One region of the Lysinibacillus sp. FSL P2-0066 genome, then DNA from elsewhere that is predicted to be linked to it. Evidence: predicted binding sites of a transcription regulator. Region 1 holds the regulator's gene; the other holds the start of a gene.
The links. The regulator CtsR, encoded in region 1, represses protease genes until heat stress. The targets are predictions, from matches to a motif close to ATGGTCAATAAAGGTCAAACA.
Positions count from the first base shown of each region.

Region 1 (16,647 bases):
CGATAAAGCCTACTATCGTTCAGCTTTATGCTCAAAGGTGCATTTCAGTTTTGCCTAGGCTCAGACCACTTTCAGCCGGTGATGGTCCTCTCTTAAGAGCATGCGCCACTTACTTCTCCTTATCAACGCTTTTTCAATGTAAATACATTTTACAACGAAAGAATGAATTGTCAATAAATTTATCTTTATTGTGCAAATTTTTCTACACGGTCAATTGCTTTCTCTTTACCAATTAAACAAATGGCGTTCGGCAACTCTGGTCCATGTGTTTCACCTGTTGTCACAACACGGATTGGCATAAACAGATTTTTGCCTTTATGACCAGTTGTCTTTTGTACAGCTTTAATCGCAGCTTTTACCGCATCTGGTGTAAATTCTTCTAGCTCTTCCAATTGTGCTTTAAATGCTGCCATTACTTCAGGTACTTGCTCTCCTGCTAAAACCTCTTTTGCTTCTTCATCATATTCAATATGGTCGTTAAAGAATAGGCTAGATAATTCGACAATTTCTGCGCCAAAACTCATTTGGTCATGATAAAGTGCGATTAAATCCGTCGCCCAAGCACGTTGCTCCGCAGTAAGCTCTTCAGGTAACAAGCCTGCTTTTTGTAGGTGAGGTAAAGATAATGCTACAACTTCTTCTAAAGACAGTTTTTTAATATATTGATTATTCATCCATGTTAGTTTTTGCTTATCAAACATAGATGGTGATTTTGAAAGACGTTTTTCATCAAAAATTTTGATAAATTCTTCTTTTGAGAAAATCTCTTCCTCTCCCTCTGGAGACCAACCAAGTAGGGCAAAGAAGTTAAACATTGCTTCAGGAAGATAACCTAAATCTTTATATTGCGTAACAAATTGAATAATCGATTCATCACGCTTAGATAGTTTTTTACGGTTTTCGTTAATAATTAATGTCATATGACCAAAGCGAGGATATTCCCAACCAAATGCATCAAAAATCATCATTTGCTTTGGTGTATTTGATAAATGCTCCTCACCACGGAATACGTGAGAGATTTCCATAAAGTGATCGTCTAAAACAACTGCATAGTTATATGTTGGAATACCATTTGCTTTTACAAGTACCCAATCACCAATATCTTTAGACTCAAATGTAACTTGTCCACGAACTAAATCTTCAAATTCGTATGTTACATTTTCAGGTACACGCATACGGATTGTGTATGGCTCACCTGCAGCTTCTTTAGCAGCGACTTCATCTGCTGATAAGTGGCGACATGTACCATCATAAGTAGGCGCAGCTACACCTCTTGCTTTTTGTTCTTCTCGAGAAGCTTCAAGCTTTTCAGAAGAACAGAAACACTTGTAGGCTACACCTTGCTCTAATAGTTTTTCAGCATGCTCTTTATAAATATCAAGACGTTCCATTTGACGATAAGGCGCATAAGGTCCACCAATATCAATGGACTCATCATATTCAATACCTAACCATTTTAGGTTATCTAGCTGAGATGCTTCTCCGCCCTCTACATTACGTTCAATATCCGTATCTTCAATACGTACAATGAATTTACCGTTATGATGTTTTGCATATAAATAATTGAATAATGCTGTACGCGCTCCACCGATATGTAAATAACCTGTTGGAGATGGCGCGTAACGAACGCGAACTTCTTTCGTCATAATTAAAAGCCTCCTAAATTTTCGATCAAAAATTGACTTTGTTCATTTTACCACTCTGTTACAGGAAATAAAAGCGGGGTTCATCCACATTTATTTCTTAATCAAAAGAATTGTTGCCATTGCCGCAATACCTTCCTCACGACCTGTAAAACCTAATCGTTCCGTTGTCGTTGCTTTAACATTTACCTGTGAAGGCTCTGCGTGTAATAATTCAGCGATACGCTGTTGCATCTGTCCAATATAGGGTGCCATTTTAGGGCGCTGTGCCATAATGGTACAATCCACATTACCTAGAGAATAGCCCTTATCCTCAACAATTTTCCAAATGTACTCTAATAATTTTGCAGAATCCGCGTCCTTAAATGCAGGGTCTGTATCTGGAAAATGACGGCCAATATCCCCTTCTCCAATTGCTCCTAGAGCTGCATCTGTGACAGTGTGTAAAAGAACATCCGCATCTGAATGTCCTACTAGTCCTTTTTCATGCGGAATGGTAATGCCTCCAATAATTAATGGACGACCTTCTTCAAATGCATGTACGTCAAAACCTTGTCCAATTCGAAACATATTCATCTTCCTTTAATTAATATTTATCATTATCATATCAAAATTTGCCATAGGTTGTTTGAAAAGCGCCTTAATAATTATCCTCCTATAGCAGTAATGGGCAGTTTAGAAAGCTACACTCTCTAGACTGCCCTACATTCATTAAATATGATACTCTATATTTTTCATTTGACTGTTGCTAATATTCGGAGATGGCTGTGAATTATAGACACGTGAATAAGGAGGAACAGAGTGTGTTAGCCAAATATTACTTCCTAAAACGGAATCGTGCCCAATCGTCGTCTCGCCCCCTAAAATAGTGGCACCAGCATAAATGACAACATTGTCAGCAATATTCGGATGACGTTTAATGCCCTTAATTGGATTACCATTTTCATCTAACGGGAAGCTTAGTGCACCTAATGTTACACCTTGATAAATTTTTACATTCTTTCCGATTGTACAAGTTTCACCGATAACGACACCTGTTCCGTGGTCAATAAAGAATGATTCTCCTATTGTAGCCCCTGGATGAATATCGATACCCGTTAATCGGTGCGCATATTCTGACATAATTCGAGGCACAATTTGTACGCCCATTTCGTATAACTCATGTGCAATGCGGTGAATATAAACAGCCACAATAGATGGATAGCTTAGTAAAATTTCTTCTGTGGAGAGAGCTGCTGGGTCACCATTATATGCCGCTTGAATATCTGTTTGTAGCACTTGGCGAATGGCAGGAAATCGATTAATCAAATTCATAACAATTTTGTCTGCTTGTTCACGGCAATACTTCTCGCAATTGGCAGGGTCACTGTCCTCCATATTATAAAATAATACTTTTTCGATAATATCCCGCAAATCTAATGCCGTTTCACGCAGCTTATTACTGCAAACTACGTTCACCCTTGTTTCATCAATCGGTCTTGTCATATAAATGCCAGGAAACAGCACCTCATGGAAATTATCTATTATTTTTATAACCCGATCCCGTCCATCAAAGCCTATTGAGTTGTCAACGTCGATGTACTGTTTATTTATACTAGTTAATGAACCTGTAATTTCTGGAACCTTTTGATTTAACCAATCATTTAATGACACAATAAACACCCCTCACATCTTTTCATCTATTCTATTACCTTATTAATCATATATCCACTATTTCATTTTACACGTAAAACGATCATACACGGATAAAACCACTTTATGTGAGCTTATTCTAACTTTTTATCCTTTTCCTAGCCTTCGTTTCTCATTCGGCTATAAGGATGTCATTATCATACATATATAATGGACATAATTCGCAACCAAGAGGTATTCCTGCACCATGGACTTTTACCCAACCAAAACAAATAAAAAAGACTATCCATCCTCAACAAACTACGAATGAATAGCCTATATTTCTTAATGATTGAATGATCCACGCTTACGCAAGATTGCCTCACCAAATACTAAGTCTTCTTGTGTTGTCATTTTTACATTTTCATAACTACTTTCTACGATGTGTACCTGATGTCCGAGACGCTCCATTAGCATCGCCTCATCTGTCCCAAGAAAACCTACTTTTTCAGCTACGTCCTCTGCTTCCATAATTAATTCAAAACGGAATGCTTGTGGAGTTTGCACCATCCAAAGGCTTTCTCGATCAACCGTTTCCTCTATAATGCCATTCATTGATACTTTTTTCATCGTATCTTTCGCACGAACCCCTGCAATTGCTGCACCGTGATTATGGGCGTTCTGTACAAGCTTTGCAATAATATCATGCGTAATAAACGGGCGTGCTGCGTCATGAACAAGCACAATATCTACCTGTTGCATCTCTTTCATGCACGAATGAACCGAATGCTGTCGCTCAGCACCTCCATCAGGTAAGCCCTTCACTTTGGTAATCTGATAATCCTCTAGCATTTTTTGAATATATGCACGTTCTTCTGGTTTAACGGCCAGCCAAATACCTGTGCAAGAGGGATCTTGTTGAAACACTTCTAGCGTGTGTACCAGAATAGGCTTCTCCAAAAGCTTTAAAAATAATTTATTTTGCCCTGCACCCATACGCTTCCCACTTCCAGCAGCAGGTAGAACCACTTCATATTGCATTTTCCCACATCCTAATCGTCCTTCGGCTTAGCAAAGATCATACGACCTGCTGACGTTTGCAGCACACTAGTAACTGTAACTGTAATTGCCTGTCCAATATAACTACGACCACCTTCAACCACAATCATCGTACCATCATCTAAATAGGCAACTCCTTGGTTATGCTCTTTACCATCTTTTATAACCACAACCTGCATGTCCTCACCTGGTATGACCACAGGCTTCACTGCATTCGCTAAATCATTAATATTTAATACTTTTACATGATGGAGTTCACAGACTTTATTCAGGTTAAAATCATTCGTAACAATTTGTGTGTCGTTACCCATTTTTTTTGCAAGACGTACAAGCTTTAAATCTACCTCTTGTACATCTTCAAAATCCTCGTCTGTAATTTCAACTTTTGTCTTACGTTCATCTTGTAGTTTTTTTAATATATCTAAACCACGCCGACCTCTTGTGCGCTTTAAGGTGTCGGAAGAATCAGCTATATGCTGAAGCTCTGTGAGCACAAATTGAGGTACAACTAAGATACCCTCAATGAAGCCTGTTTCAGAAATATCAGCAATACGACCATCGATAATCACACTTGTATCTAGCAGTTTGTAGCTTCCTCGAACCTCTTGAACTTCAGCACCTTCACTAGCTTTTTTCTTCGTATTGCCACTTCGTAATGTAAAAAGCTGTATGAGCTCATCTCTTTTTCTAAAACCTAGACGGAAACCTAAATACCCTAATACAAATGACAGGATAATAGGGAGTACTTCCGTAATAACAGGGAATTTTACACTATCAATGGCAAAGCCTAAAAAGTAAGCGACAATCAACCCAATTATTAAACCAAACGTACCAAATAATAAATCTCCGATAGGAACCTTAAACAGAACTTCTTCCATCCAGCTAATGAGCCTTACAAAGTAATCGGAAAATGCAAAAGATAGTGTAAACAGTAAAAGTGCGCCTAGAGCTACTGATACATAAGGATTATCTAGCCAAGGATTAGATGATAAATGAAGCAATTCGTATAATGGCGGTAAGAAAACAAGGCCCAATGCTCCTCCAATCAGTAAAAACGCAATTTGAACAAATTTTTTCACAAGCTGTCACCTCCTAATTGTTAGTTAAGATTATACATAGTTTACGGCAGAAAATCTTTCATGAGCTCAATCAAATTCTCATTATTTTTGATGTTGTGAAACAAGGATAAGTTAGTTAGACATAATTTTACAAATTTCTATTTTTGCATCTAATAGATGACAATCCTTTATTCCTACATCAGCTATTATTTAGGACGATGATTCCTTTATTTGAGTTTCCGATATTAGCATTAAAAATGAAGGAAAATGCATGTCAGCATAATATCCAACATGCACAATCTCCTCTATAGCTCTCTAAAGCATGCATTTAAAGCATCCTTTATCGTTTCTACACCAACAATTTCAATTCCCTGTGGAAATTCCCAACCACCGATATTCGAAGCTGGAATGAAAGCTCTTTTGAATCCAAGCTTCGCCGCTTCAATGACTCGCTGTTCTATACGTGACACCCGACGGACCTCACCTGTCAGTCCTACCTCACCAATAAAGCAATCCGTTGCACGCACTGCCTGATCCTTAAAACTAGATACAATGCTTGTCAACACTGCTAAATCTATAGCTGGCTCATCCAGCTTGACACCACCAGCAACTTTAATATATGCATCCTGAGCTTGTAGCATGAGACCCATACGCTTTTCTAGTACAGCCATTAGCAATTGTACTCGGTTTTGATCGACACCTGTGGCCATACGTTTAGGATAGTTAAAGCTTGTAGGTGTAACTAAGGATTGAATTTCAACAAGGATAGGCCTTGTCCCTTCCATTGATGCAACAATAGTTGACCCCGCCGCACCTTGTGAACGCTCCTGTAAAAATAACTCAGAAGGGTTTAGAACTTCCTTTAACCCACCCTGAAGCATTTCAAATATGGCAATTTCATTTGTAGAACCAAAGCGATTTTTTTGGCTTCGTAAAATACGATGATTATGATGTCTTTCCCCTTCAAAATACAGTACAGTATCAACCATGTGTTCTAAAATACGTGGCCCAGCTATTTGCCCCTCTTTTGTTACATGCCCTACTAGAAAAATAGCAATACCTTTAGTTTTAGCGATTCGCATAAGCTCAGCTGTACATTCACGAACCTGTGATACACTACCTGGGGCGCTTGTTACTTCTGGATGAAAGACCGTTTGTATAGAATCCACAATGACAAATTTAGGTTGGACTTCATCAATGGTTTGATTTAAAAACTCTAGGTTTGTTTCGGAATATATGTAAAGCTCTTGAGAAATCACTCCTAAACGCTCTGCTCGTAATTTCGTTTGACGAATGGATTCCTCTCCAGAAATATAAAGTACGCGATGCCCTTTATTTGAGAGTAATGCGGAAACCTGTAATAGTAATGTTGATTTCCCTATTCCGGGATCGCCCCCAATTAATACTAGAGAACCAGGTACAATGCCGCCGCCTAATACACGATTGAGCTCGCCCATTTCTGTTGCTACACGCGATTCCTCAGTTGCTTCCACCTGGATAATCGGGATTGCCTTTTGGGTAACTGTAGCAGAATGTTGAAATGCTCCACGTGGACCTTTAGCAACCATCTCCACTTCTTCGACCATTTTATTCCATTCACCACACCCTGGACATCTTCCCATCCATTTAGCAGATTCATAGCCACAGCCTGAACATACAAATTTCGTTTTTTTCTTTGCCAAAATGCTTTCACCTCGAATATTTGTTCTTATCCTTAATTGTACAGAAAAAAAGACAGCTTGGCACTTAAAGCCTTACTGTCTTTCCTTGAAATTATTTAGAGATGGATACTCCCTCTTTTTTCTTTACAACAAACTCATCGTTTACATAATCAATGACAACCTGATTACCCTTTTCTACATTACCTTTTAGTAATTCTTCCGATAATCGATCCTCTACTTGTTTTTGTAATGCACGACGTAGTGGACGAGCACCATATTGAGGGTCATAGCCTTCTTCAGCAATTTTTTCAAGTGCCGCATCAGTCAGCTCTAACGAAATGTCTTGCTCTTTCAAGCGTTTTGTTAAAGCATTGCCCATCATCGCAATGATTTCTTTTAAGTGCTCTTTTTCTAATGCGTGGAAGACAATCATTTCATCGATACGGTTTAAGAATTCCGGACGGAATGCTTTTTTCAATTCTTCTAACATCGTACCCTTCATGTCTTTATGCTTAGACTCTGCACCACCTACATTGAAACCAAGGCTCTTTTGGTATTTTAATGCATCCGCACCAACGTTTGAAGTCATAATGACCACTGTATTGCGGAAGTCTACTACACGTCCCTTAGAGTCTGTTAAACGACCATCTTCAAGCACTTGCAATAGAATATTGAATACATCAGGATGTGCCTTTTCAATTTCATCTAATAAAACGACTGAATATGGCTTACGGCGAACTTTCTCTGTCAGTTGGCCACCATCATCGAAGCCTACATAGCCTGGAGGTGAACCTACTAAACGAGAAGTCGAATGTTTCTCCATATACTCGGACATATCAACACGAATCATCGCATCCTCATCGCCAAACATTACTTCAGCCAGTGCTCTTGCAAGCTCTGTTTTACCAACACCTGTAGGTCCTAAGAAGATAAATGAACCAATTGGTCGTTTTGGATCTTTTAAGCCTGCTCTTGCACGACGTATTGCACGAGAAATCGCTTCTACCGCTTCACCTTGCCCTACTACACGTTTGTGTAATTCTTCTTCAAGCTGCAGTAACTTCGAAGATTCTTCGGAAGCAATTTTAGCAACTGGGATTCCTGTCCACATTGATACAACTGCTGCTACATCATCCACAGTCACCTTAGATTCGGCTTTACCTTGCTCTTCTTTCCAATTTTTTCGAGTGGCTTCAATTTCATCCTTCAGCTTTTGCTCCGTATCTCTTAGCGCTGCTGCCTTTTCAAATTCTTGACCTGATACGGCTGCATTTTTTTCAGAACGAACATTTTCAAGCTTATCCTCGAGCGCCTTTAAGTTTGGTGGCACTGCGAATGAGCGTAAGCGTACTTTAGAACCTGCTTCATCGATTAAGTCAATCGCTTTATCTGGTAAGAAGCGGTCAGAAATATATCTATCACTCATTTTTGCGGCTGCTTCAATCGCTTCATCTGTAATTTTTACACGGTGATGCGCTTCATAACGATCACGTAAGCCTTGAATAATTAGAATAGCCTCTTCCACTGTCGGCTCATCCACTTGGATTGGTTGGAAACGGCGCTCTAAAGCTGCATCCTTTTCAATGTACTTACGGTACTCATCAAGTGTTGTGGCACCAATACATTGCAGCTCACCACGTGCTAAAGATGGTTTTAAGATATTTGATGCATCAATCGCACCTTCAGCACCACCCGCACCGATTAATGTATGCAATTCGTCAATAAATAAAATGATGTTGCCTGCTTGGCGAATTTCATCCATCACTTTTTTCAAACGATCTTCAAATTCTCCACGATATTTTGTACCTGCAACAACTGTCCCCATATCTAGTGTCATTACACGTTTGTCACGAAGGATTTCTGGCACTTCGTTATTAATAATTTGCTGTGCCAATCCTTCAGCAATCGCTGTTTTACCAACACCTGGCTCACCAATCAATACAGGGTTATTTTTCGTACGACGCGATAAAACTTCAATAACTCGTGTAATTTCCTTGCTTCGGCCAATAACAGGGTCTAATGTACCTTCACGTGCAATTTGTGTTAAATCACGTGCTAGACTATCTAATGTTGGTGTATTGGCAGCTTGAGCTGCTTGTTGGCCAGATTGGGCATTATCATTATTACCTAATAGCAATAATACTTGCTGGCGAGCCTTATTTAAACCAACTCCCGCATTGTTTAAAACGCGAGCTGCCACGCCCTCACCCTCACGTATAAGCGCCAGTAATAAATGCTCTGTGCCAATATAGGAGTGACCTAATTTACGTGACTCATCAACAGATAATTCAATTACTTTCTTAGCTCTTGGCGTATAATGAACGATTGGACCGACATCTTCTTTGCCCTTACCAACTAATTCTTCAATGCCAGCTTCAATCATTTGAGGACTAATATCAATGGCTTCTAACGCTTTCGCAGCAATACCGCCGCCTTCACGTATAAGCCCTAATAGAATATGCTCTGTACCGATAGATTCGTGCTTCCAACGAATAGCCTCTTCCTGAGCAAGCTGTAATACTTTTTGCGCGCGTTGTGTAAAACGATTAAACATCATATAAATCCTCTCCTTTTTCCCCATTTATAGGCTTATTCGCATGTTCTTGAGATAATGTCTCACGAAGCATCTCCGCTCGAACACGATCCCGCTCAGCAGGTGGTAATGCCTCACCTGCATAGTGCTGTAAAAAACCTGGTTGCATACTAACAACACATTCATTTAAGGTCGTTGCTTGTATACCATCAATCAATTGTAAATCTACTCCTAAACGAACATTAGATAGGCAAGTCGCGGCTTCCTCACTTGTTAAAATTCTCGCATGTGTAAGGGTGCCTAAAGCCCGATATACTCGATCTTCTAGCGCAAGCTCTGCCTTTTCCATTAATTTACCTCTTGCATGTCGTTCTTTTTGAATAATCTTTTCAGCGACACTTTGTATGTCTGCTAAAATATCTTCCTCTGTCTTTCCAAGTGTAATTTGGTTAGACACTTGATAAACATTCCCTAAATTTTCGCTTCCTTCACCATATATACCTCTTACAGTCATTCCTAAGCGTGTCATGGCGTTTATAATCTGATTCATTTGCCCTGTTAATGTAAGAGCGGGTAAATGCATCATGACGGACGCTCGTAGACCCGTACCAATATTCGTTGGACAACTTGTTAAATAACCAAAAGTATCTCGAAAAGCATACGGTAATACTTTCTCTAGGATACGATCAATCTTATTTGCTTGTTCATAGGCACTTTGAAGTTGAAAACTTGCTGTCATACATTGAATGCGTAAATGATCCTCTTCATTCACCATAATGCTCACGGATTCATCTTCAGAAAGTAGTATAGAGCCCACTTGCTCTTTTTTAGCCAGTTGTGGGCTAATCAAATGCTTTTCTACAAGAATTTGACGCTGTAAAGGCGATAAATCCTTTATAGCAAAATAAGCATAATCATTTTGAAGCATTGGGCTATCACTTACAGCATGTGTAACAGCCTGTTCTACCTGCAGGGCCTCATTCTCTGAAAACGCTAAAGGAAAACGGTACCCATCTAAATTTCGTGCGAGGCGTATCCGTGTACTAATGACGATATCTGAGTAATCATCTTTGATATGCATCCAAGTTGGTGTCGCACGCTCTAAAAATGATTCAATCATCATGACACATCACCACCTTCAAATTGTAGATGCTTCTCTAGCTCTTTGACTTCATCCCGTAGCTTCGCCGCTTCTTCAAACTGTTCTTCATCTACGGCGGATTTCATACGCTTGCGGATATCTTCTATTTGCTTTTTAATAACATACACATTACTGCGAGCACCAGGCATTTTACCAATGTGTTGTGGACCTGCCTGAATGCGATTAAATAGCTTTGGCAAATGATCACCAAATGTGTCATAACAGCTTGGGCACCCGAATTTTCCTTCTTTTAAAAATTGCTTATACGAAAATCCACATTGTGGGCATGTTTGCTGTTGTGGTTGTACCTGTTGTTTTTCCCCCACCTTTTGCCATGTAGGAGAGCCAAACCAGTTAGACAATAACTGTTGAATAGATACTGGCTCTTGTTTAAACTCTGCATGAAATGGATGGAATTGTGAGGCGCAGACGTCACAATAATGATGCTCTACTTTTTGCCCACTTTGAACTTGTGTTACTGTAACTGTCGCATTACGTTGTTTACAATGTTCGCATATCATTTCCATCACCTCACTATTTTTGTTGTTCATATTTAATTGTTGTCAGCATTGCTCGCAATATTTTTGATCGAATGACATCTCTTAATGGGAGATGCAAGTCGATCGTGGAGCGATCAATTGCTGCTAACATTAATTTCGCTTCTCGCTTGGAAATTACCTGCTCATCAATGAGTCGATAAACCAAATCTTCCGCCATCGTTTGAGATGCTCCACCTTCAATTTGCCGGAGAACATCGTCGATTAAATCAATCTGTGAATTCGCGCGGACACGTAAAATTCGAATGTATCCACCACCACCACGTTTGCTCTCAACAAGGTAACCCCGCTCGGCAGTAAATCTTGTATTAATGACATAATTTATTTGTGATGGTACACATTGAAATTTATCAGCGATTTCACTACGTTTAATTTCAATATGCCCTTCTCCACCTAATTCAAGTACTTGCTTTAAGTAACCCTCTATGATGTCTGATATATTACGCATTTTAGGAATACACCTCGCTTGCTTCACTGACTTTGACTATCTTTGACTTTCTTTGAGTATATTATACAAAACGCCTGAAAAAAATTGCAATGATTTCGCCCATAGAAAAGTGGAAAGTCTTGAAAATGCCCTTTAAGGCAACAAAAAGAGCACTTTTTTAATTATTTGTGTACGGTTAATAATTTCCTCATACATTTAATGTACCCTAGTTAGTCATAGAAAAAACGCAAGCATATGCAACTAGCATATACTTGCGTCTATGAAAATTATACCCAGCGACCAACAATTGGATAGCGCCAAGGTTCATCCGACAATGCTTTTACGATACCAATAATCGGTACCACAAATAGCATAATGCCGAAAATGATTAAAAATGGTAAGCCAATAAGGACAAAGCTTAAAACAACAGAGATAGCAATTAAAACACCCATGACAATTTGGAATAGCAATGCTTGAATAGAAATTGCCTTTACTTCCTCATCAGAACTAATTAAAAAGAAAATAATGGGCACTAACCATGGCGCAAAAAATGCACTTGCGTGTATGATTACTTTAGACCATTTAGTCTCCATATATATCAACCCTTTCTTTGAACTTTATCTATGTTTTATGTACTACTATTTACGGAACTATACCCACAATAGTTTCACATTTAAAAGGATTTTTTAAAATTTTTTTGAAAGGCTGTGAGGAGAGTTGGAATTTAACAACACATTAGCAAATGAATATGAAAAGGGTATTCGCCGTACATTGCCTAGTTATGATGCCATGCTACGTTTAATACAAACTTTTTATCACTCTAGACTACCAGAAAATGCTAACATGTTAATCGTGGGAGCAGGGAGCGGCAATGAAATTATACAGCTGGCAGAAGGAAGGCCACATTGGTCATTCACTGGCATTGATCCATCTGCATCCATGCTTAGCATAGCTAAAGAGCGTTTACTCGCTCTACCAAATAATATGTCATTCCATCAGGCTACAATACTAGATGCTTCGCTGCCCTTCTCACAGTATGATGCAGCAAGCTGTGTTCTCGTCTTGCATTTTATTCAGGAATATAAAGAAAAGCTAGACACAATAAAAGAAATAGCAAAACATTTAAAACCTGGAGCACCATTTGTCCTTGTTTCAAAATATGGTCAGCTAGGCTCTTTAGAAACAGAACTACAATTTGATTTATGGCGTTCCTATTGGCAACAGCATACTAGACTTTCTTTGTCTGAATTAGCAGAGATGGAAAAATCCATTCGTTCTCTTTCTTTTATGAGTGAAGAGGAAATTGTAACACTTTTACAAAGGGCAGGCTTTACTAAACCTTCTAGATTTTTTGCCACTACTTTGTTCGGTGGATGGGTATGCTTTAAAGAGGACTAACTATTTTGTAGTAAATAATTTGAGGTGAAAACCGTGATAAGCACCATTGGCATTACAAAACAACAACATCTGTTAAAAGATTTTCCATTAGAGGAGATCCATCAGCAAGAATTTGAATGGTATTGGGTTGATTTTAATTGTCCTACAGCCGAGGAAGAATCATTGTTGGATACATTTTTTCATTTTCACCCTCTTGCTATTGAAGATTGCTTAATGAGATTACAGCGTCCAAAGCTAGACTTTTATGATGATTTTCATTTCTTTGTCATTCATCGAGTGAATGAAGAGACGTTAGCTGCGGAGGAGGTTAATATATTTGCCTCCAATAAATTTATCGTAACCTTCCATAAAAATCCTGTCCCTGAAATAGATAAGGTGCAGAAGATGCTGGAAAACCAACCGAAGAATTGGGAGCGCGGTACTGTATACTTAACGTATCAAACCATTGATAAAATCGTTGATAGTTATTTTCCACTCGTTTACAAAATTGAAGATCATCTAAATGCTTTAGAAGGTGAACTTACATACCAAAGCAATGTAAATGCCATGAAAATTGTCTTCGAGTTCCGTAGTGACTTACTTGATTTAAGACGTACTATTTTACCAATGCGTGATCTTTTATATCGCGTTCTTAATTCTTACCGTTTCTCATTAAAGAAATCAGAAAGAGCTTATTTTGGAGATATCTACGACCATCTACTTAAGCTAACAGAGATGGTTGAATCCAATCGAGAGCTTACCGCGGATATGCGAGATAGTTATATGGCTATGAGTTCGAGTCGCATGAATGGCATTATGATGACTCTAACAATTGTCTCAACAATCTTTATCCCACTTACCTTCATTGCTGGTGTATATGGAATGAATTTCGATAATATGCCGGAGCTTCATGGACAATATAGCTATTTTATTGTACTTGGAATTATGATAATTATCGTTATCTTTATGCTGGCCATCTTTAAACATAAGGGATGGTTTAAACTATTTAAACCATAAAAAAAGACTGCTCGTTTTGTTGTGAAACGAGCAGTTTTTTTAATTTATTAATACGGTCCTCTATCATCAATTTTATTATCGCCCTGCTGTGGAAATAAAAAATAGGCTAATACCCCTGATCCTAAAGCTGCACATATTGTAATTAATAATTGCTCAACATCTGGTACCTCAGCATAATAGTTTCGTAGCATATAAACAGAACCAATTGCAACAATCACCATGACAGGAATAACAAATTTAAAGCGTTTTTTCTCCATACTATCCCTCCTCCCATTCTTTTTTTCGTACGATTTTTATATTGCTAAACAGTTCGTATTTTACAGGTTTCCTATTTTAAATTCAAATTTACATCGCTTCACCATTTGGACTAACAATAAAGTAAAAAAATAAAGAAATAACCAATTTTTTAACCAAATATTCAGCAAATAATAGTAAAATAGATTTAAGCCCATTTATTTATTAAATTTACAAACCTAACAAATTTCAAAAGTGCTTATTTACTTACAATTTACAATGGATATTAAGAATGGAGCAAATAATAATGAGTTGGTTTTCAAAAAATAGTAGTTCTAGCTACTCAATTACATTAACACCAGAAAATTTTAAGAGCAGTGTACAACTAGATGTATTGAACCACCCCAATCTTCAAAAACAATTACAACTTTTAAATTTAACACTTGAGGATTTAGCTATTATTAAGCAACTACAGCCCTTAGCTAAAGACTTAATTCCTGAAATGGTGGAGAAATTTTATGCAGCCATTAGTTTGAGCCAAGATTTACTTGATATTATTAATAGAACATCACATATTGATCGTTTGAAAATCACGTTACATAAACATTTAAGCGACATTTTTGAAAGTCATATTAATGATGCCTACATTGCTGAACGAAAAGCCATTGCTGAGGCTCACGTTCGAATTGGCTTGCAGTCAAAGTGGTATATTGCCTCATTCCAATCACTCACTACTACTTTTGCAAACTTTGTGAACGAAGTGGATATTTCTAAAACAGATGCTATTCGTGCTATAAACGCTTTTTGTAAAATCATTAATTTTGAGCAACAGCTGGTGATTGAGGCCTATGAAAAAGAGGAAGAGCGTATTCGCTCAGCAGCAGATGCAACAAAAAATTCCCTTGTCACGACGATCCAAAGTACTGCTGAGGAGCTTAATGCCATTAGTGAAGAAACAGCCGCATCATTATTAGTGATCTCCTCACAAACAGATGATATTGCTGTAGCGACTAAGCAAGGATTGAGCTTCGTAGCAGATACACAAGAAAAATCAAGACGTGGTCAACAGCAGTTGAAAGAACAAAATGATTTAATCCAAGTTATTTTGCAAAGTGTCAACGGTCTTGAGGTAACGATGAACCAACTACGTACCTCTTCTCAAAAAATTTCTGAAATCGTTGGGCTAGTTACAGGCATTGCAGATCAAACCAATTTATTAGCATTAAATGCTTCTATTGAGGCAGCACGAGCAGGAGAACATGGGAAAGGTTTTGCGGTGGTTGCTGAGGAAGTTCGTAAACTCGCTGAGGAAACAAAAAACGCCGTCCAAAATGTTTCTCATCTTATTAAGGAAACGGAAAGTAATATTACGACTATGGCTAATTCAGTTATCAATGTTGATCAAAAAATTCAGCATAGCGTCAATACACAAGAAAGTTTATCCAAGTCATTTAATGATATTGCTGATGCAGTTTCTGGTATTCAACAGCAATATGTAAATACATCAAGAGATATTTCAGCCATTTCCAATTTAATTACTGAATTATCGCAGGGCGCTACGCTAGTATCTTCGTCTTCCGACTCGCTCATTAATGTTGTTAATGAGTTAAATATGTAAAAAAAGGGAACTCGTTTAGAGTTCCCTTTTTCCTTAATGCGGCAATGCACGTTTTTGTTTACGGTGCTCTCGTCTTGCTGGCCCAGTTTCAAATAAACGCTTTTCTTCATCTGTTTCAGGGTAAATCGCAGGAACTGGTACTGGTTTCCCTTCCTCATTTACTGCAACCATCGTGACAAATGATTCTGTCGTTAATTTTTCCTCGCCAGTCTCAATATTGCGCGAAACAACGCGAACATAAACCTCCATCGAAGAACGTCCTGTAGACGAAACAATACTCTCGATTTCAAGAATATCTCCTACATGTGCAGCGGATAAAAAATCAACCGAGTCAATAGAAGCTGTCACTACAAGGCCTTTTGCATGTTTCATTGCTGTAATAGCAGCGATTTCATCAATATAAGCTAACACTCTTCCACCGAAAATAGAATTGTGATTATTTGTGTCTGGGGGTAATACGAGACGCGATTGAACCGTACGTGATTGGCTCATTGGTACAGCGTTGTTTGGCATAATTCTTGCAACTTCCCTTCTCATGTTGTTCTTTCGTCATCGTATCGCAGAAAAAGAGCTGATGCAAATTTAGAACGATTTTTTCATCGAAATAAATTTCATGTCAGTCATTTCCTCTAGAGCCCACTTAATTCCTTCACGTCCGTAACCACTCATCTTTACTCCACCATATGGCATGTTATCTACTCGGAATGTCGG
Region 1 covers NZ_CP150202.1:4,439,373-4,456,019, forward strand. The annotation lists T-box leader at 1-135, opposite strand, end outside; gene gltX (glutamate--tRNA ligase) at 186-1,646, opposite strand; gene ispF (2-C-methyl-D-erythritol 2,4-cyclodiphosphate synthase) at 1,737-2,213, opposite strand; gene epsC (serine O-acetyltransferase EpsC) at 2,355-3,296, opposite strand; gene ispD (2-C-methyl-D-erythritol 4-phosphate cytidylyltransferase) at 3,600-4,295, opposite strand; gene MKZ14_RS22155 (PIN/TRAM domain-containing protein) at 4,307-5,392, opposite strand; gene radA (DNA repair protein RadA) at 5,677-7,053, opposite strand; gene MKZ14_RS22165 (ATP-dependent Clp protease ATP-binding subunit) at 7,145-9,589, opposite strand; gene MKZ14_RS22170 (protein arginine kinase) at 9,579-10,688, opposite strand; gene MKZ14_RS22175 (UvrB/UvrC motif-containing protein) at 10,685-11,227, opposite strand; gene MKZ14_RS22180 (CtsR family transcriptional regulator) at 11,241-11,711, opposite strand; gene MKZ14_RS22185 (DUF4870 domain-containing protein) at 11,978-12,283, opposite strand; gene MKZ14_RS22190 (class I SAM-dependent methyltransferase) at 12,408-13,088, shown strand; gene corA (magnesium/cobalt transporter CorA) at 13,122-14,084, shown strand; gene MKZ14_RS22200 (hypothetical protein) at 14,132-14,341, opposite strand; gene MKZ14_RS22205 (globin-coupled sensor protein) at 14,626-15,936, shown strand; gene MKZ14_RS22210 (acyl-CoA thioesterase) at 15,970-16,449, opposite strand; gene MKZ14_RS22215 (aldehyde dehydrogenase family protein) at 16,519-16,647, opposite strand, start outside.

Region 2 (16,647 bases), 780 kb from region 1:
AGCCATTTCCTCTGCGGAGCCAATCCCATGAATGACGCAATCTGCTTGATCATAGAAGGCCATCATTTCTGTTACCATCGGCTCTGTTAACATCGCTTGATAAGCTTGCTCACTTAAATGCTCTGGTAAAAATAAAGTACGGTACTGAGTTTCCATTTGCATGGCAAATGTTGCAACAAGTGTATTGGCCTGCATTTGCATTTCATGTCCAATCCCCCCGCGTGCAGCTACAAAGGTGATATGCTTTTGTCCGTCTAAAGGATGTAAAAACTGCGCAAGAGAGGCAACAGATTTTCCACCAGTGACAGCTACAACTTGCTCATCAAAAGCAGTCGACATAAATTGCAATGCTGCTTCTTTGCCAAGCATGGTTAGGATTGTCTGATCCTCATTGTAATCACCAGGAACTACGACTACACGTTGGATGCCCAAGTGGCTTTCAAGCACTTTTGCAAGCTGGGTTAAACCAGCCCATTCATAAACGATGGCTCTTAATTTTTCAATGACTATTTCACCATCATCTGTACATACCATACCCGACTTTTGCGCATCTAATAACCCTTGTTCACGTAAAATATCAGTTTCTTTGCGTATTTCTCTTTCTGTCATTTTCAGTGAATCGGCTAGCGTACGTCGCCCGATTGGTTGCATAAGTTGAACGGCTTGCAAAATTCGATATCTTGCTTGCAGAAGCGGATACATTTCAGGAAGTAGCCTTTGCTGTGCCTCTGGAACAGTTAACATATCTATCTACTCCCCTAATTAATAGTGGTGGGTTTGTTTTTAACCCACTAAATTATTTTGTGTCCCACTTATGGTTTTATTATAATATGCATTGTTTTAAAGTGCAAGTAGTTGTCTTGTTCTGGATAAAAAAAAAGCCTCATAGCTATAAAAACAGCTACAAGACTTTGTTGAACTTATTTAGTGAAAGATAAAATCGCGTTCTTTTTAAAACCTTCTAAAGCTTTTGTTGCTTCAGTTTTATTTGTAAATTCAAAAATACGAACGTCCTTTTTCTCAAATACTGTAATTACCCACATTGTAAAATCTCCCTTCACATCATTCATTTTTGTAATATAACAACCACTAAAATTTGTGATACATTTGCTAAACTGTTTTATAACAACTTCTTACTTGATACCTATTCTACTCCGATTTTTAGGAAAAGAAAGTCTAATGTGAAGGTCTTCACAAACTGTTCAAATTCAAACCGCTTTCATTGAACAATTTGTGAATTGTGAGAATGACAGCTAATAATAAAGTCATTTATACCGTTAATAACTCTTTATACTTTCAGTAGATTAACTGCCTAATCGCTCCATTAACGTGGCATAATCTAAATTACCATACTGAATGACGACACCATCTTTTTCAACTACCGGAATCATTAGCATATATTTTTCATGTATGCGATCATCCTGCTCTATATCAATTATTTCAATATCAAATAGAACATCTTCCTGAACAAGCTGTAATGTCTGTAGCCCTTCTACACATAAAGGACAATTCGCCCTACTAAAAAATTTAATTTTCATAGATAGCACCTCCTCCTTTATTATAAACGATGTGGCAATGAAGAAATGGCTACTATTCTTTGATGATGTTTATTTGAGCTTTCTTAGTATCCTTCTTTGTAATGGCTGTATTTTTGCCAACAATGACGGAAATCACGACAATCATTGCCACGACGATCGTAAACCAAGAGATGGATTCATTTAAAAATAGCGTAGCAAAAAGAATCATTAAAAATGGCTGTAAATATTGGATCTGACTAACTCTTGCAATACCTCCTAAAGCCATTCCACCATACCAAGCAACATATGCTAAAAACTGACTGACAACAGCTAAATATAATAGGCTAACCCACGCTGTAAGAGGGGCATGTAGCATTTCCAAGGAAAATTGGGAAATGACAGGGACAATAAAAAAGGGAGCCGCCAGCAAAATAGCCCAAGCAATAACCTGCCAGCTCCCTAATTCCTTCGCTAACTGTCCTCCTTCTGCATAGCTAAGACCTAATATTACAACTGCTGCTAATAATGCTAGATCTGCCATATGTAATTGTCCTAAGCCTAAAAAGCTAGCATAAATAATAACTGCTATAGCCCCAATAACACTCGATAACCAAAACTTAAATGATGGACGTTCACCTGCTCTGAATAAAGCAAAGCCCGCAGTCGCTAAAGGTAAAAGTGCTAATTCGATTGCGCCATGTGTAACTGGCAACCTTGTCATTGCCCAAGATGTAAGTAAAGGAAATCCTAATACTGCCCCAAAGGATACTATTATCAAGCTTTTAAATTGTCTAGCATTCGGTAGTCTTTCTTTTCTTACAAGTAAAACGATGGCTACGATGAACGCCGCGATGACAGCTCTCCCCAATCCTACAATTGTCGCTCCAAAGTATGGTACAGCTGTACTTGTTGCGGGTAACGTTAGACTAAAGCAAATTACCCCCACAAATCCTAACAGCAAACCTATTTTTTCTTTTCTTTTATCCTGCATGTGCTCATCCTTTCATTTTCCTCTCCATCTGTCCCTGGTATAATCCATAGTAATCGGTGCTATCTCTAAAATGAACAGAATTTTCTACCAACTGTCCTGGTACAGATAAAGGAGGAAGGACGATGATTGCAAAATATGTAGAGGTTGTAGAGAACATTAAAGAGCAGCTTGCTAATGGTGTGCTCATTGCAGGCAGTAAACTACCTTCCGTACGACAACTGTCTGAGAAATTTTCCTGCAGTAAAAATACAGTGATAAGAGCTTATAATGAGTTAGAAAAGGAGCATCTTATTTTTTCCAAACCTAAAAGTGGCTACTATGTTGTGAATAACATAGAGCAACCGAGTACACACCAACAAGTTATTGATTTTTTATCTGCTGGTCCAGACAAAAGCATTATGCCCTATATTGAATTTCAGCATTGCATCAATCAAGCTATTGACACATATAAAGAAGAATTATTTAGTTATAGTGATCAGCAAGGGCTTTACTCGCTACGTGTACAATTGGCTAAGTATCTGCAGGATTTACAGGTCTTTACTGAACCTGATCGATTATTTATTGTCTCGGGCTCACAGCAAGCATTACATTTACTAGCGGCGATGCCTTTTCCGAATGGTAAAAATAATATATTAATAGAACAACCTACCTATTTTGGTTTTATAGAATCTGTCCATCTACAACAAGCTACAACTTTTGGGATTGATTTAACAATGGAGGGCATTGATTTAGATCGTCTTGACTATATTTTTCGCAATAATGACATTAAGTTTTTCTATACTGTCCCGAGATTCCATAATCCTCTTGGTCATAGCTATACAAATGACGAAAAAAGAAAGATTGTGGAATTAGCAGACAAATATGATGTTTATATTGTGGAGGATGATTTTTTAGGAGATTTAGATCCTAACACAAAAGCGGATCCGTTATTTTCTTTTAATCCCTCTGGTAGAGTTATTTATATTAAAAGCTTTTCAAAAGTATTTCTTCCAGGTTTAAGAGTAGCGACAGTCGTTCTTCCCACTATAATGACAAATCATTTTCTACGTTATAAATTTAGTGCTGATTTCAATAGCTCTGTTCTCTCGCAGGGTGCCTTAGACATTTATTTAAAAAGCGGTATGTTTCATAGCCATATTAAAAAGATTAAAGAGCTTTATATAAGAAAAATGAGCGTTTTACAGGAGGCTTGCGAATCATTACTTCCCACCTCTACTAACTATACGAAACCAGTATCAGGCTTTTATCTTTCTATTGTTCTTCCTGATAATGTAAGTGCTAGGCAGGTGGTTCATTTATTAAAGGAAAAAAATATATTGATGGATGACGTTACTAGAATGTTTCTACCAGAATTTAAAAAGGATAATCTTATTCGTTTAAGTATTTCTCAGGTAGATGAACAATTAATTTATACTGGTATTCAGGAGCTAGCACTTTGCATTTCATCATTTAAACGTAAAATGCGCTATCCAAATTCCATTCACCTATTGTAATTAAAAAAGGCATTGATTGTGAGCAAGCTACACATCAATGCCTTTTGTTTTAAGTTATTTTAAATGACTATCGAAGAATTTTACCATGGCATTATAGAATTCAATTCTATTTTCTTCATTTGCGAAGCCATGTCCTTCATTATCTTTTAGCATGTACTCTACCTCCACACCTCTAGCGCGTAAGGCTTCCACAATTTGATCGGATTCTGCTTTGTTCACACGTGGGTCATTTGCTCCTTGAGCGACAAATAAAGGTGTTTTGATTTTATCTGCATGGAAAACAGGTGAAACAGCAGTTAACAATTCTTTGTCTTTCTCTGGATGGCCTACACGCTCATAAAACATGTTACGCATAGTTTCCCAGTAAGGAGGGATGGTATTTAATAATGTAAATATGTTAGATACCCCTACATAATCAACTGCAGCAGCATATAGATCAGGTGTATACGTAATACCCGCTAATGTTGCATAACCACCAAATGATGCTCCATAAATACCAATGCGATCAGGGTCTGCAATGCCCTGGTCAATTGCCCATTGTACACCATCAGTAATATCATCTTGAATCTTCAGACCCCATTGCTTATTACCAGCCTGAAGGAACTCTTTACCATATCCAGTTGACGAACGGAAATTCACCTGAAGCACTGCATAGCCACGATTAGCTAATAATTGTACTTCTGGATTGAAGCCCCACATATCACGTGCCCATGGTCCACCATGTGGATTGACAATAAGAGGGAGATCTTTCACTTCTTTATTTTTCGGTAAAGTTAAATAGCCATTAATCGTTAAACCATCTCGGCTCTTATATGAAATTGGATGCATTTCTGCAAGTTCATTCGGATTTAACCAAGGGCTTAAAGTGGCCAACTCAGTTAATTCATCTGTTGTAGAATCGTAGTAATAATATTTTCCATAGACAGTATCACTTGAAACGCTCACAATAAATTTTGTCATTTCTTTATTGTAATCATTGATACCAAGCTCACTTTCATGCACATTCAGCTTGCTTTGGATTTTACGGAAAAGCTTTTCAAAGTTCTCGTCAAAGAATTGGTAATGTGGTTTATCTGTTACATACGCACCATATAGCAATTTATCGTGTTCGGCACTATATAAGACACCAGAAACATCTACTTGATCATTCGACATAATTACTTCTTCATTACCTTTTAAGTCGTATTTCACAACTTCAACTTTGTCTCTACCTTTGTTTGATGTAGCATAAATGTATTGATTGTCTTTTGAGAAAGCTAGTGGCATTACTTCATCTCCAGCTTTCATTTCAATAAATGGCTTGAATTCATCCTTTTCAGAATCTCGATAAAGAATCGTGCCTTCCACACCATCTGAAGCTACAGCAATTCGCACATTGCCATTGCGATCCGCTAGCCAGCTCGTAATATTACCTGGATTTTTTGCAACGTGCGTTGTTTCACCAGTCTTTACATTCAGCTTGTAGACATCAAAAACTGTTGCATCTTCCTTATTCATCATGATAAGTATTTCATCTTTAACACCCTGTAGGCCACTTAATACCCCAACTGTGACATTTGGATATGGCGTTAGATCTTTTTCCTCAGAGCCATTAAATGTTGTAGAATAAATATGGAAGTTCTCATCTCCACCTTTATCCTTTAAATATAGTAAATTATTATCCTTCCAGAAAAATCCTGCGACATCCCGATCTTTTGAATTCGAAACACGAACAGGCTCACTATCATCATTCATCTTTTTCACGAAAACATTCGCTCTATTCTCCCAAGCAGAGGAGTAAGTAATGTAATTGCCATCTGGTGAAAGTTCATAACCGAAATTACCAGGATTTTTCATAAAGTCTTCAACTGAAATTTCCTTTACACCTTCATGATTGGAACCATTTTTTATTTGTTTTGCATTGTTTAATATTTTTACTGCATCTTGTTTGGACATTGCTTCTGTATTTAATGATAAGCCATTAAATAGACCAATCTTATTGGCTTTCTCTAAATAGTCAGCAAGTGAAGCTTCTTTTTCTTCTTTATTTAACGCTCTAACTAAAATACGAGCCGCTTCATCACGTTTAATTGTCAAACTTAAATCTGTGAATTCTCCAGCCTTTACCCATTTATCAATAATTTGTTGACGCATTGAATCCGATCCGTGCTGGAATGTTAAAGTTGTTACAGCTAAATTCAAAAATTCCTGCGCTGACACACGTTCTTCTTGTGCTGTTACTGTGCTATTAGTTTCATTTGCAGCACGGACTTCTTGCATTGTTGCAGGAATAACTACAGAGGTTGATAAAATAATTGCTAACGATGCAGATAAAAATCTTTTTTTCAAAATGATTCCTCCCTATATCAGTTTACGTTATATCGATTGTCGATATATTTAAATTATACCAATTCTAGCATTATTGTCAATAATTGAGAGGCTATTATTTAAGCCATAATGAAAGCGAACTAAACAGATTAGTTCGCCACTACCTCTATTAAAATTTCCTGCTTGCTCCGCCACCAGCAGAAGATCCACCACCAAATCCACCAAAGCCGCCTCTACTCGAACGTCCTCCACCAAAACTACCAGGATAACCGCCATAGCCTCCAGCACGAGGACCTCCGCCACCTTTCGAAAAGAACGTATAAAAAATAAGGACAATGATAATGATTAGGATAATTAACCAAGTGGGCATGTCTTCCTCTTCGTTTGTTTGCGCTGGCATATCACCGGTCCAATTATACTCTTGGGCAACAGCGCGAAAAACTTCAGAATAGGTCGCTTGAAAAGCTTGATCTAAATTACCCGTACTTGCTGAGGGATAAAATGCATTATCTAAAATGCGTCCTAATTTACCATCTGGTAATGCTCCTTCTAATCCCTGGCCCACTGCAATTACAACGTCGTTATTTCCTTCCCCTTGACCAAAGGTAGCTAAAATCAAGACACCGTTATTTTTTTCCTTATCTCCAATGCCCCATGAACGAATCAATTTTGTCGCATACATTTTCGGCTCTTGTCCATGAAGACTATCAATTGTGACAACCATGATTTCAGCCCCCGTGCCTTGATCCAATTGCTCGGAATAATGATTTATCTCTTCTTTGACATTCGCTGAAATGACATTAGCAAAGTCATGTATATACGTATTTTTCATAGGTGACGGCATCGTTGCTTTCGCTAGATTTGAGAAAAAAAGAAGCACCGAACAAACGATGATCATCTGTACAATGCAACGTTTCATTAATGGGTACCCGATTGGCTAAAGTCGATAGATGGTGCTTTGTCAGCTCCTGCTGCGGCTTTAAAGTATTCTTTTTGTTCGAAGCCAAACATTCCTGCCATTAAATTCCCCGGGAAACGTTTAACATGTTTATTGAATTGTTGCACCTCATTATTGTAATCCTCACGTGCTACAGCTAGACGATTTTCGGTACCTGCTAGCTCATCCATTAACTGGCGGAAGTTTGCATCTGCCTTTAAGTTTGGATAATTTTCTACAACTACTAGTAAACGACTAAGAGCGCCAGTTAAAGCATCATTGGCAACAGCTTGCTCCTCTGGTGTTCTTGCACTTCCCATTTGTGCACGTGCCTGCGTAATATTCGCTATCACCTCTTGCTCATGACTCGCATAGCCTTTCACAGATTCCACTAGATTGGGAATCAAATCATAACGACGTTGGAGCTGATTTTCAACTTGTGCCCATTTAGAATCAACATTTTCCTCGGCTGTCACCAGGCTATTATATTTAGGTATAAATAATAAGGCGATTACAACAAGAATGATGACAATTATTCCAATTGGTCCAAGTAACTTTTTCAATTTTAAGCCTCCTTGACTTGCATTTCCTTCTAACTTTAGTCTACATTTTTACCTTTACATTTATACCGTATGAAATTGAATTGACACGACATACTAAATACTGCAACAAAAAATTATTGAGGAGGCGTTTTTTTTGTCACAATCGTTTTACAATGAATCATCAAACCAAACAAATTTCAATCAACAACATAGCCTAAATCATGGTGGACATGAAATGATGGACATGCATGAAACAATTGGCGAAATTATTGCAGGTATGAACCAAGCGATTATTTTGCGTCCCCATGTAAAAGATCCTGAATTACTCAATATTTTGGATCGCCAATATAATTTCACTCTTGGTATGTACAATACGATCGTAGAATCCTTCAAAACAGGACACGATCCATCTGTTCCAACAGGACGCTACCAAATGGAAACAGGAAATGACTTCAAATATGGCCTAAATCCTGGTCAACCAAAAAAGCCAATGCAAAACGCAAATGAAATCAATGATGAAGCTATTTCTGGATTTTTACTTGGCGCTCAAAAAGGAGCAGCAAAATGCATGACAACTGCTGCGTTGGAGACAACAAACCCTGTAGTTCGACGCGTTGTTGCGGATAGTATTCCTAACTGTATCGAAATGGGCTACGAATTATCCATTTATCAAAATAAACACGGCTATTATCAAGTGCCTCAGTACTCTCAACAGGATATGCAAGCGATGCTGAATGCATACGACACAACATCTAATCCCCTTCATTAAATAAAAACAGTCCATGGTGAATACTCACACCATGGACTACTTTTTTAGTACAAAAAAGCGAACAAGCATGTCGTTCGCTTTTTCAGTTTTATAATACTTTTCCTAAAAACGCCTTCGTACGGTCGCTTTGTGGATTGCCGAATAGTTCCTCTGGAGAACCTTCTTCTACAATATAGCCCCCATCCATGAAGACCACTCGATCGCCTACTTCACGGGCAAAGCCCATTTCATGTGTCACAACAACCATTGTCATCCCTTCAGCTGCTAGATTTTTCATAACATCTAGCACCTCTTTTACCATTTCAGGGTCAAGTGCTGAAGTTGGTTCGTCAAATAAAATAGCTTTTGGCTTCATTGCTAAGGCACGAGCAATTGCCACACGCTGTTGCTGACCACCTGATAGCTGCTCAGGATAATTATATGCCTTGCTATCGAGGCCAACCTTTTTTAATAGTTCATGTCCTAGAGCCTCTGCGTCTGTACGACTCATTTTACGAATTTGCATAGGTGCCATTGTAACATTATCAATAACAGTCATATGCGGGAATAAGTTAAATTGTTGGAACACCATACCTACTTCAGCGCGAATTTCATTGATATTCGTTTTAGGGTCGTTAATTTTTACATTTTCAATATAAATAGCACCATCCGTTACTTCTTCTAACATATTGATGCAACGGAGAAATGTACTTTTTCCTGAACCAGACGGCCCAATAACACAGACAACTTGTTTTTCTTGAATTTCATAATCGATTCCTTTTAATACTTCAAGCTTGCCAAAGTATTTGTGTAGGTTTTCAATTTTTATCATCTAGCTTCCCGCCCTTCTACCTTAGCTTTACGAGGGACATAGCTATTGCTAAATCGTTTCTCGATAAATGCCACAATTTTCGTTACACCATATGTTAAAACTAAATATAATAATGCTGCAACGATATACGGTTCCCAGAAGCGGAAGCTTGCACCAGCTACGACCTTACTAGCGTATAAAATATCTGGTGCTGCAATTACTGTTACGAGTGAAGAATCTTTTAATAATGCGATAAATTCATTTCCTAATGGTGGAATCATCCGTCTAAATGCTTGAGGTAAAATGACCTTACGCATCGCTTGGTTATGCGTTAATCCAAGAGAGCGAGCAGCCTCCATTTGTCCTTTTGCAATACTTTGGATCCCTGCACGGAAAATTTCTGCATTATAAGCAGCACAGTTTAAAATAAGCGCTGTAATCCCTGATACCATATAGCCTAAAGAATGACCAAAAATTGTTGGAATAACTGCTAAGTGAATTAACAAGATTTGTACAAGCATCGGTGTTCCACGGAATAAATCGATATATAGTTTAGATGGCCAATAGATCCATTTTTTACTCGATAATTTTCCAAGGCCTAAAAATAGCCCTAATAGAATACCGCCAAAATAACCACTAAGTGTCAAAATAAGTGTTACGCCAATACCTCGTATAAACATATCTCGGTAGTTCCAGACAATGTCCCAGCGTAAGTCAAAGATGTCCATCCGAAAACCCCATTCCCCTTTAAATTACGATTAATAAATGAGCCGTTAGCACAGTTACTATGTTAGTAGCATCATGTCATTCATTTCTTACTAAAAATCAGTACCTGTAATTTCTTTTAATTTACCGTTTTCTTTAATCTTTTTAAGACCTTCGTTTAATTTATCTAGTAATTCTTTATTGCCTTTTTGAACCATGAAGCCATAGTATTCTTTTTCGAATGCGTCATCTTCAATTACTTTTAGTTTTTGATCTGGATGAGCCTTAATATATTCATAAACGACTGCGTTATCTCCGATAGCTGCATCAACATTACCATTTAGCATCTCTTGAATAGCGATTGGCTGACTTTCAAAAGCCATAATATTTGTACTTGCTTCCCCTTGAAGCTTTTTCGCCGCCATATGACCAGTAGCATTAATTTGTACTGATACTTTTTTATCTTTTAATTCATCAAGAGATTTAATTTTTGAATCTTCTTTCACAACAATTAATAACTGAGACTCATAGTATGGTTCTGTAAAATCAAATGATTCTTTACGTTCTTCCGTAATTGTGATCCCTGAAGCACCGATATCTGTTTCACCGTTTTTAATTGTTTGGAACACTGGCTCCCATCCAATATTATTCCACTCAACCTCAAAGTCCATCTCATCTGCAATTGCTTGTAGAATATCGACATCAATCCCTACAATTTTCCCTGAATCGTCAACAGATTCAAATGGTGCAAAAGTGGCCTCAGTACCTACTTTATAGACCTTTTTGCCATCTCCACCATCTTCTGAAGAAGAGCTACCTGAAGATGCCCCATCTTTTGTACCACATCCTGCAAGCGCTAATGTTAATGCCGCAATAATCATCAGTAACATCCAACCTGTTTTTTTCATTATATTTCCCCCTAGTTCGATAATTTTCCAAATTACGTATTATTTTTCGCAATTCGGAAATGTTAGACTATTAGGTCAATTATATTAACATTATAGTATTTAGACAACAACTTTTCGCATAAAACTAAATATTTTTTCATATAAATTTATATGAAATTCATATAATTTGAAAAAACATGTATAAATAACAAGAAAATAAACCTAAAACTAATATATATACAATGAGAACCATGCCAAATTTCGATAAATTTAGGCAAAAAAAAAGAATCCCCTCAGATAGGATTCTTTTTTTTTCGACTATTGCTAGTCTCACGTACAGTATGTTCACTAAAAAATAATTTGGAGTTGTTGCTTTTTTGAAGGTTTGAAAGGAATAAATAGGGGAATAATGCCAACTAGGACAGTATTCCCTATTCTTCCTCTCGATCTCCAGTAAGCAGGCTGCTAAACTACTTATTAGGAGATGAGCTATAACAGTATATCAATTAATCAGTAAAATGGCGCCCTCGGAGGGAATCGAACCCCCAGTGCAAGAACCGGAATCTTACGTGTTATCCATTACACCACGAGGGCAAAAGACACAAAAAAAAAGTACTCACTCTAGGCTTACGAAAAGCATGATGTAGATAACCCTCATTTTTGAAGCATACCTGCAAAATAGTGTTCTGTACTTTAAACCTTATAACCTTAATCATTATACAAGCCTATCCTATATAATTCAACCATAGATTGCAAAAACAATTTATTTTTTTTAATTTCACTTTAGCAGGGTTAATATTTGACCTTCCCTGACTATAATGTGTATGATAAGGATACAGCTGAAATACAAAGGAAAATTTTCAGCAAAGGTATTCGAATTTAGCTTTTTAAGGAGGATTTAACATGAATTTAATTCCTACAGTTATTGAACAAACTAGTCGTGGTGAGCGTGCATATGACATTTATTCACGTCTACTTAAAGACCGTATTATCCTTTTAGGAAGTGCCATTGATGACAATGTTGCCAACTCCATTGTCGCTCAGCTTCTTTTCCTACAAGCAGAAGATCCAGATAAAGATATCTCTCTTTACATTAATTCACCTGGCGGATCCATTACGGCTGGTATGGCAATCTATGACACAATGCAAATTATTAAACCACAGGTACAAACAATTTGTATTGGTATGGCTGCATCAATGGGTGCTTTCCTACTTGCAGCTGGAGAACCTGGTAAACGTTTTGCCTTACCAAATGCTGAAGTTATGATTCACCAACCACTAGGTGGTGCGCAAGGGCAAGCGACAGAAATTGAAATTGCTGCTAAACGTATTTTATTCTTACGTGAAAAATTAAATGGCATTTTATCTGAACGCACTGGTCAACCACTTGAAGTCATTGCAAGAGACACAGATCGTGATAACTTCATGACTGCTGAACGTGCAAAAGAATATGGCTTAATTGACCACATTATGCATCGTAGCGATAATAAATAAAAAAGAGAAGGCATCACAGAATTGCTCTGTGATGCCTTTTGTATTTATTGAATGTTAATCTTCGTTTTCAATAATTGTTGCCAACGCTGTAACCGCTTGCTCAGCATCGTTACCTTCACTGCTTAAAGTCACTTCAGTACCTTTAGCAACTGCTAAGCTCATGACACCCATAATGGATTTGGCATTTACTTTTTTCTCGTCTTTTTCTAGAAAGATATCAGCACTAAAACGATTTGCTTCCTGCACAAATAGTGCTGCTTGTCTAGCTTGTAGTCCTAATTTTAATTTAACCTGGACTCTTCTCTCAATCATTCTCAAAACTCCCCTTCACTACCGTTCATCTATTAGTTTTATCTTACCTTACTTACAGGCAAAAGAACAATAAGCGATTAGCATGACATTCATACCTGAAAAGTATGATAACTTAACCACCTATTTTTTCACCACGCCTTAATGCATCCGCAATCTCATCAATTTTTCTCAATCGATGGTTAACACCAGATTTACTAACCGTTCCACTAGATACCATTTCACCAAGCTCTTTCAATGTCACATCTTGGTATTCAACACGGAGACGAGCTATTTCACGAAGCTTCTCTGGTAGTTGATCAAGACCAATTGAATTTTCAATAAATCGAATATTCTCTACCTGCCGTAATGCTGCACCAATGGTTTTATTTAAATTGGCAGTTTCACAGTTCACAATACGGTTGACACTATTACGCATATCTCGCAAAATCCGAACATCTTCGAATTTCATCATAGCCTGATGTGCGCCAACAATATTAAGGAAATCTGAAATTTTTTCCGCTTCCTTTAAGTACGTCACAAAGCCTTTTTTACGTTCGATTGTTTTGGCATTGAGTTCAAATTCATTCATCAAATCCATTAATGCTTCACCATGCTCTTTATATAAAGAATAAACCTCTAAATGATAAGCCGATGTTTCTGGATTATTGACAGAACCTCCTGCTAAAAAGGCTCCCCTTAAATAAGCTCTTTTTTGGCCACTCTTTTGAATGAGCTTTCTTGAGATAGTATGGTTAAATTGAAAGTCGTCTGAGATGATTTCTAAATCAATTAATAGCTCACGCGCACCTTCTCTTACACGACATATATACACATTATTTTTTTTCAATCGCATTTTCTTTCGAACAAGTAATTCCACATTGTACGGATACAATTTTTTCATAATCGTATATAGTCTTCTGGCTATTGCAGCGTTTTCGGTTTGCACGTCTAAGCTTAGTTGTTTATTTGCAAAGGATAATGAACCATTCATACGAATTAGGGCAGAAACTTCTGCTTTCATACAATGATCGTCCGCTTCTATTTGTGTCAATTCTTTTTTTGTTTCAGAAGCAAAAGACATATCACGCCCCCCTTTCAATCATGATTTCTATGTATATGTTCATCTTACCATATACAATAAAGCCATTATGTTTCTATTATTGGTCCTCTTACTTTTTGATGGTAAATATCAGCATAATCTACCAGCCATTCTGCAACATTCGTAGCATTATGGCGAACCGTTCCATCTGGTCGAATTGTAGCAATGTCCCGTTTAATAACTTCTAATCCCATACTTTCAAGCTTTGCTACATCAAATGTTACTGGTTCCGCTCTTTCTTCTTTATACAATTCTTTTACAGGGTTCGGTAGTTCTTCATCATTTACTAAAATGGAATCGATAAAATCATGGCCAACATGCTTATGTATGGCTGTTACATGATCGCCTGCTGTATAAGAAATAGTTTCGCCCTTTTGTGTCATTAAATTACAAACATATATTTTTCTTCCTTTAGCCTTAACAACTGCTTCTCCTATTTCCTTCACAAGCAAATTCGGAATAATACTTGTATATAGGCTTCCTGGTCCTATTAAAATATAGTCTGCACGAAGTATTGCACGAATAGCTTCTGGTAACGGTTGCACATTTTCAGGTACTAAAAAAACGCGATTAATGCGTTTGGTCGCTGTCGGGATTTTTGATTCGCCCTCTATAATTGAGCCGTCATCAAGTACAGCATGTAGGGTGATTTTTTTATTAGCAGCTGGAATTACTCGACCATGAACTTTTAAAACCTTTCCCATCTCACTTATAGCATGACTGAAATCTCCGGTAATATCAGTAAGGGCTGTAAGCATTAAATTTCCTAAGGAGTGGCCTCGTAAATCTTCAGATGCCGAAAAACGGTATTGAAACATTTGCTCTACAAGGGGCTCAATATCTGATAATGCTGCAATCACGTTGCGTACATCACCAGGTGGTGGGATATCATAATCATCACGTAAACGACCTGAAGATCCACCATCATCTGCTACTGTTACAATAGCAGTTATATCAAATGGGTGATGCTTCAGCCCGCGAAGTAACGTGGAAAGCCCTGTGCCACCACCAATTACCACAAGCTTTGTTTGCTTTTTCCCCATTCACTCATTCCTTTCTACGATTAATATCACGATGCGTAATAACCGTATTTTCCTTGCCCGCAAAATATGCACCAAAAAATTCTGCTAATGTCACGGAGCGATGCTGGCCCCCAGTACATCCAAAAGCAATAACAAGCTGTGATTTGCCTTCTTGTCGATAGAGCGGAATCATAAAGTCTAATAAATCCGTTAGTTTTTGTATTAGTATTTGTGTATCTTCCAACGCTAACACATAAGAAGATACCTCCGTTTGAAGACCCGTTTTTGGACGTAGCTCCTCCACATAGTACGGGTTTTTAAGGAAACGAACATCAAACACTAAGTCTGCATCAATCGGCATTCCATGTTTAAAGCCAAAAGACATAATATTAACGGTAAAAATAGTATCTGCCTCACTCGCAAATTCTTTGACGATTTTTTCACGTAATTGCTTTGGTTTCATGTTAGATGTGTTATAAACAAAATTGGCACGACCTTTTACGACAGATAAAAGTTCTCGTTCCTGTTTAATCCCATCTAGAGGTAAACCATTCACTGCTAATGGATGTGCACGTCTTGTTTCTTTATAACGTCTGACTAATGTGGCATCATCTGCATCTAAAAATAAAATACGAGCAACAATATCGCCTTCTTTTAGTATATGGTCTAATGCGCCAATTAGAGCATCAAAAAAGTCGCCTCCGCGCATATCCATCACTGCTGCAATTCGAGTACTGTTTTTACCAGAATCCCTTAGTAAGGTTAAAAAAGTTGTAAGTAACGCAGGTGGTAAATTATCAATACAGTAATACCCTAAATCCTCAAAGCTTTGAATAGCTACTGTTTTCCCAGCCCCAGACATTCCTGTAATAATAACCAATTCATGTGTACTTTGTTGGCCTTCAACCACCACTGTCATGCAACTCCTTTATTGTTCTTTTGAAATTTGTATTTTTTGATGAAGTAATTCAAAATCCGTTGTATAGTCAAACGTGCCATACTGAATGCCTGATTGCGAAACAGCAAATTGTAAATTAGTTCGATCTCCTTCAGCCATTGGCAAATGTGCTAAATCCTCTACTGGGTGCCATGCAAGTTTGCCTTCTCTTGTTTCTTCAAATGGTACTCCATCTACATCCTTTGCAACAAATGTATAGAGCATCCATTCATCCACTACATCATTGTTTTCTTTAATGATCATCGTATAAACACCCTTTAAATGAACATGTAAAGGTGTGACATTTGTCTCTTCTTGAAACTCACGAATAGCAGCCTCAAAGATTGACTCGCCGCTCTCCATTTTCCCTCCTGGAGCTACATACCAGCCTCGTCTTGGTTTCTGAAGTAATAATACTTTACCGTCTTTTACGGCAATTAAATTTGCAATTCTTTGCATAGGCACACCTCTAATCACTTTTGCATTCTACTCTTCATTATAACAAGACCTTGTAAGATTTGTCCTCATTTACAACTCTTGTACGCAGACTATTAACAATTTAGTTCTATTCAAAGATAACCATCTCATCTTGGGCGAAATTTACGTGTTTCGTAATATTATTATTTGATTTTTTACACATAAAAAAGTAGGCTGCTCCCACCTAATGGAGGCGGAAACAACCTACTAAACAAAATAAAAGGGGGATTGCTAATTACATTTTTAATCATACACCTTTTATATGTCATTCAAGTTACAGCAATATTAAAACCACATTAAAATTGTATTTTTTTCCTTAAAATAGCCATGTTAGGCATTAATCTTCTCTAATAGCTCTTCTACATAATGTTGAACAGCTTGCGCGGCAA
Region 2 covers NZ_CP150202.1:3,661,940-3,678,586, forward strand. The annotation lists gene MKZ14_RS18175 (sugar-binding domain-containing protein) at 1-744, opposite strand, end outside; gene MKZ14_RS18180 (hypothetical protein) at 921-1,043, opposite strand; gene MKZ14_RS18185 (glutaredoxin family protein) at 1,305-1,538, opposite strand; gene MKZ14_RS18190 (DMT family transporter) at 1,591-2,508, opposite strand; gene MKZ14_RS18195 (PLP-dependent aminotransferase family protein) at 2,631-4,001, shown strand; gene MKZ14_RS18200 (S9 family peptidase) at 4,056-6,329, opposite strand; gene MKZ14_RS18205 (TPM domain-containing protein) at 6,478-7,227, opposite strand; gene MKZ14_RS18210 (LemA family protein) at 7,227-7,808, opposite strand; gene MKZ14_RS18215 (spore coat protein) at 7,942-8,556, shown strand; gene MKZ14_RS18220 (amino acid ABC transporter ATP-binding protein) at 8,645-9,367, opposite strand; gene MKZ14_RS18225 (amino acid ABC transporter permease) at 9,364-10,074, opposite strand; gene MKZ14_RS18230 (basic amino acid ABC transporter substrate-binding protein) at 10,165-10,959, opposite strand; tRNA gene MKZ14_RS18235 (tRNA-Arg) at 11,458-11,532, opposite strand; gene clpP (ATP-dependent Clp endopeptidase proteolytic subunit ClpP) at 11,842-12,432, shown strand; gene MKZ14_RS18245 (HPr family phosphocarrier protein) at 12,487-12,744, opposite strand; gene whiA (DNA-binding protein WhiA) at 12,857-13,804, opposite strand; gene MKZ14_RS18255 (YvcK family protein) at 13,870-14,865, opposite strand; gene rapZ (RNase adapter RapZ) at 14,870-15,763, opposite strand; gene MKZ14_RS18265 (8-oxo-dGTP diphosphatase) at 15,773-16,240, opposite strand; gene trxB (thioredoxin-disulfide reductase) at 16,589-16,647, opposite strand, start outside.
Region 2: clpP (ATP-dependent Clp endopeptidase proteolytic subunit ClpP) is a predicted target of CtsR. The motif match lies at 11,735-11,755, and genes of this name have one in related genera.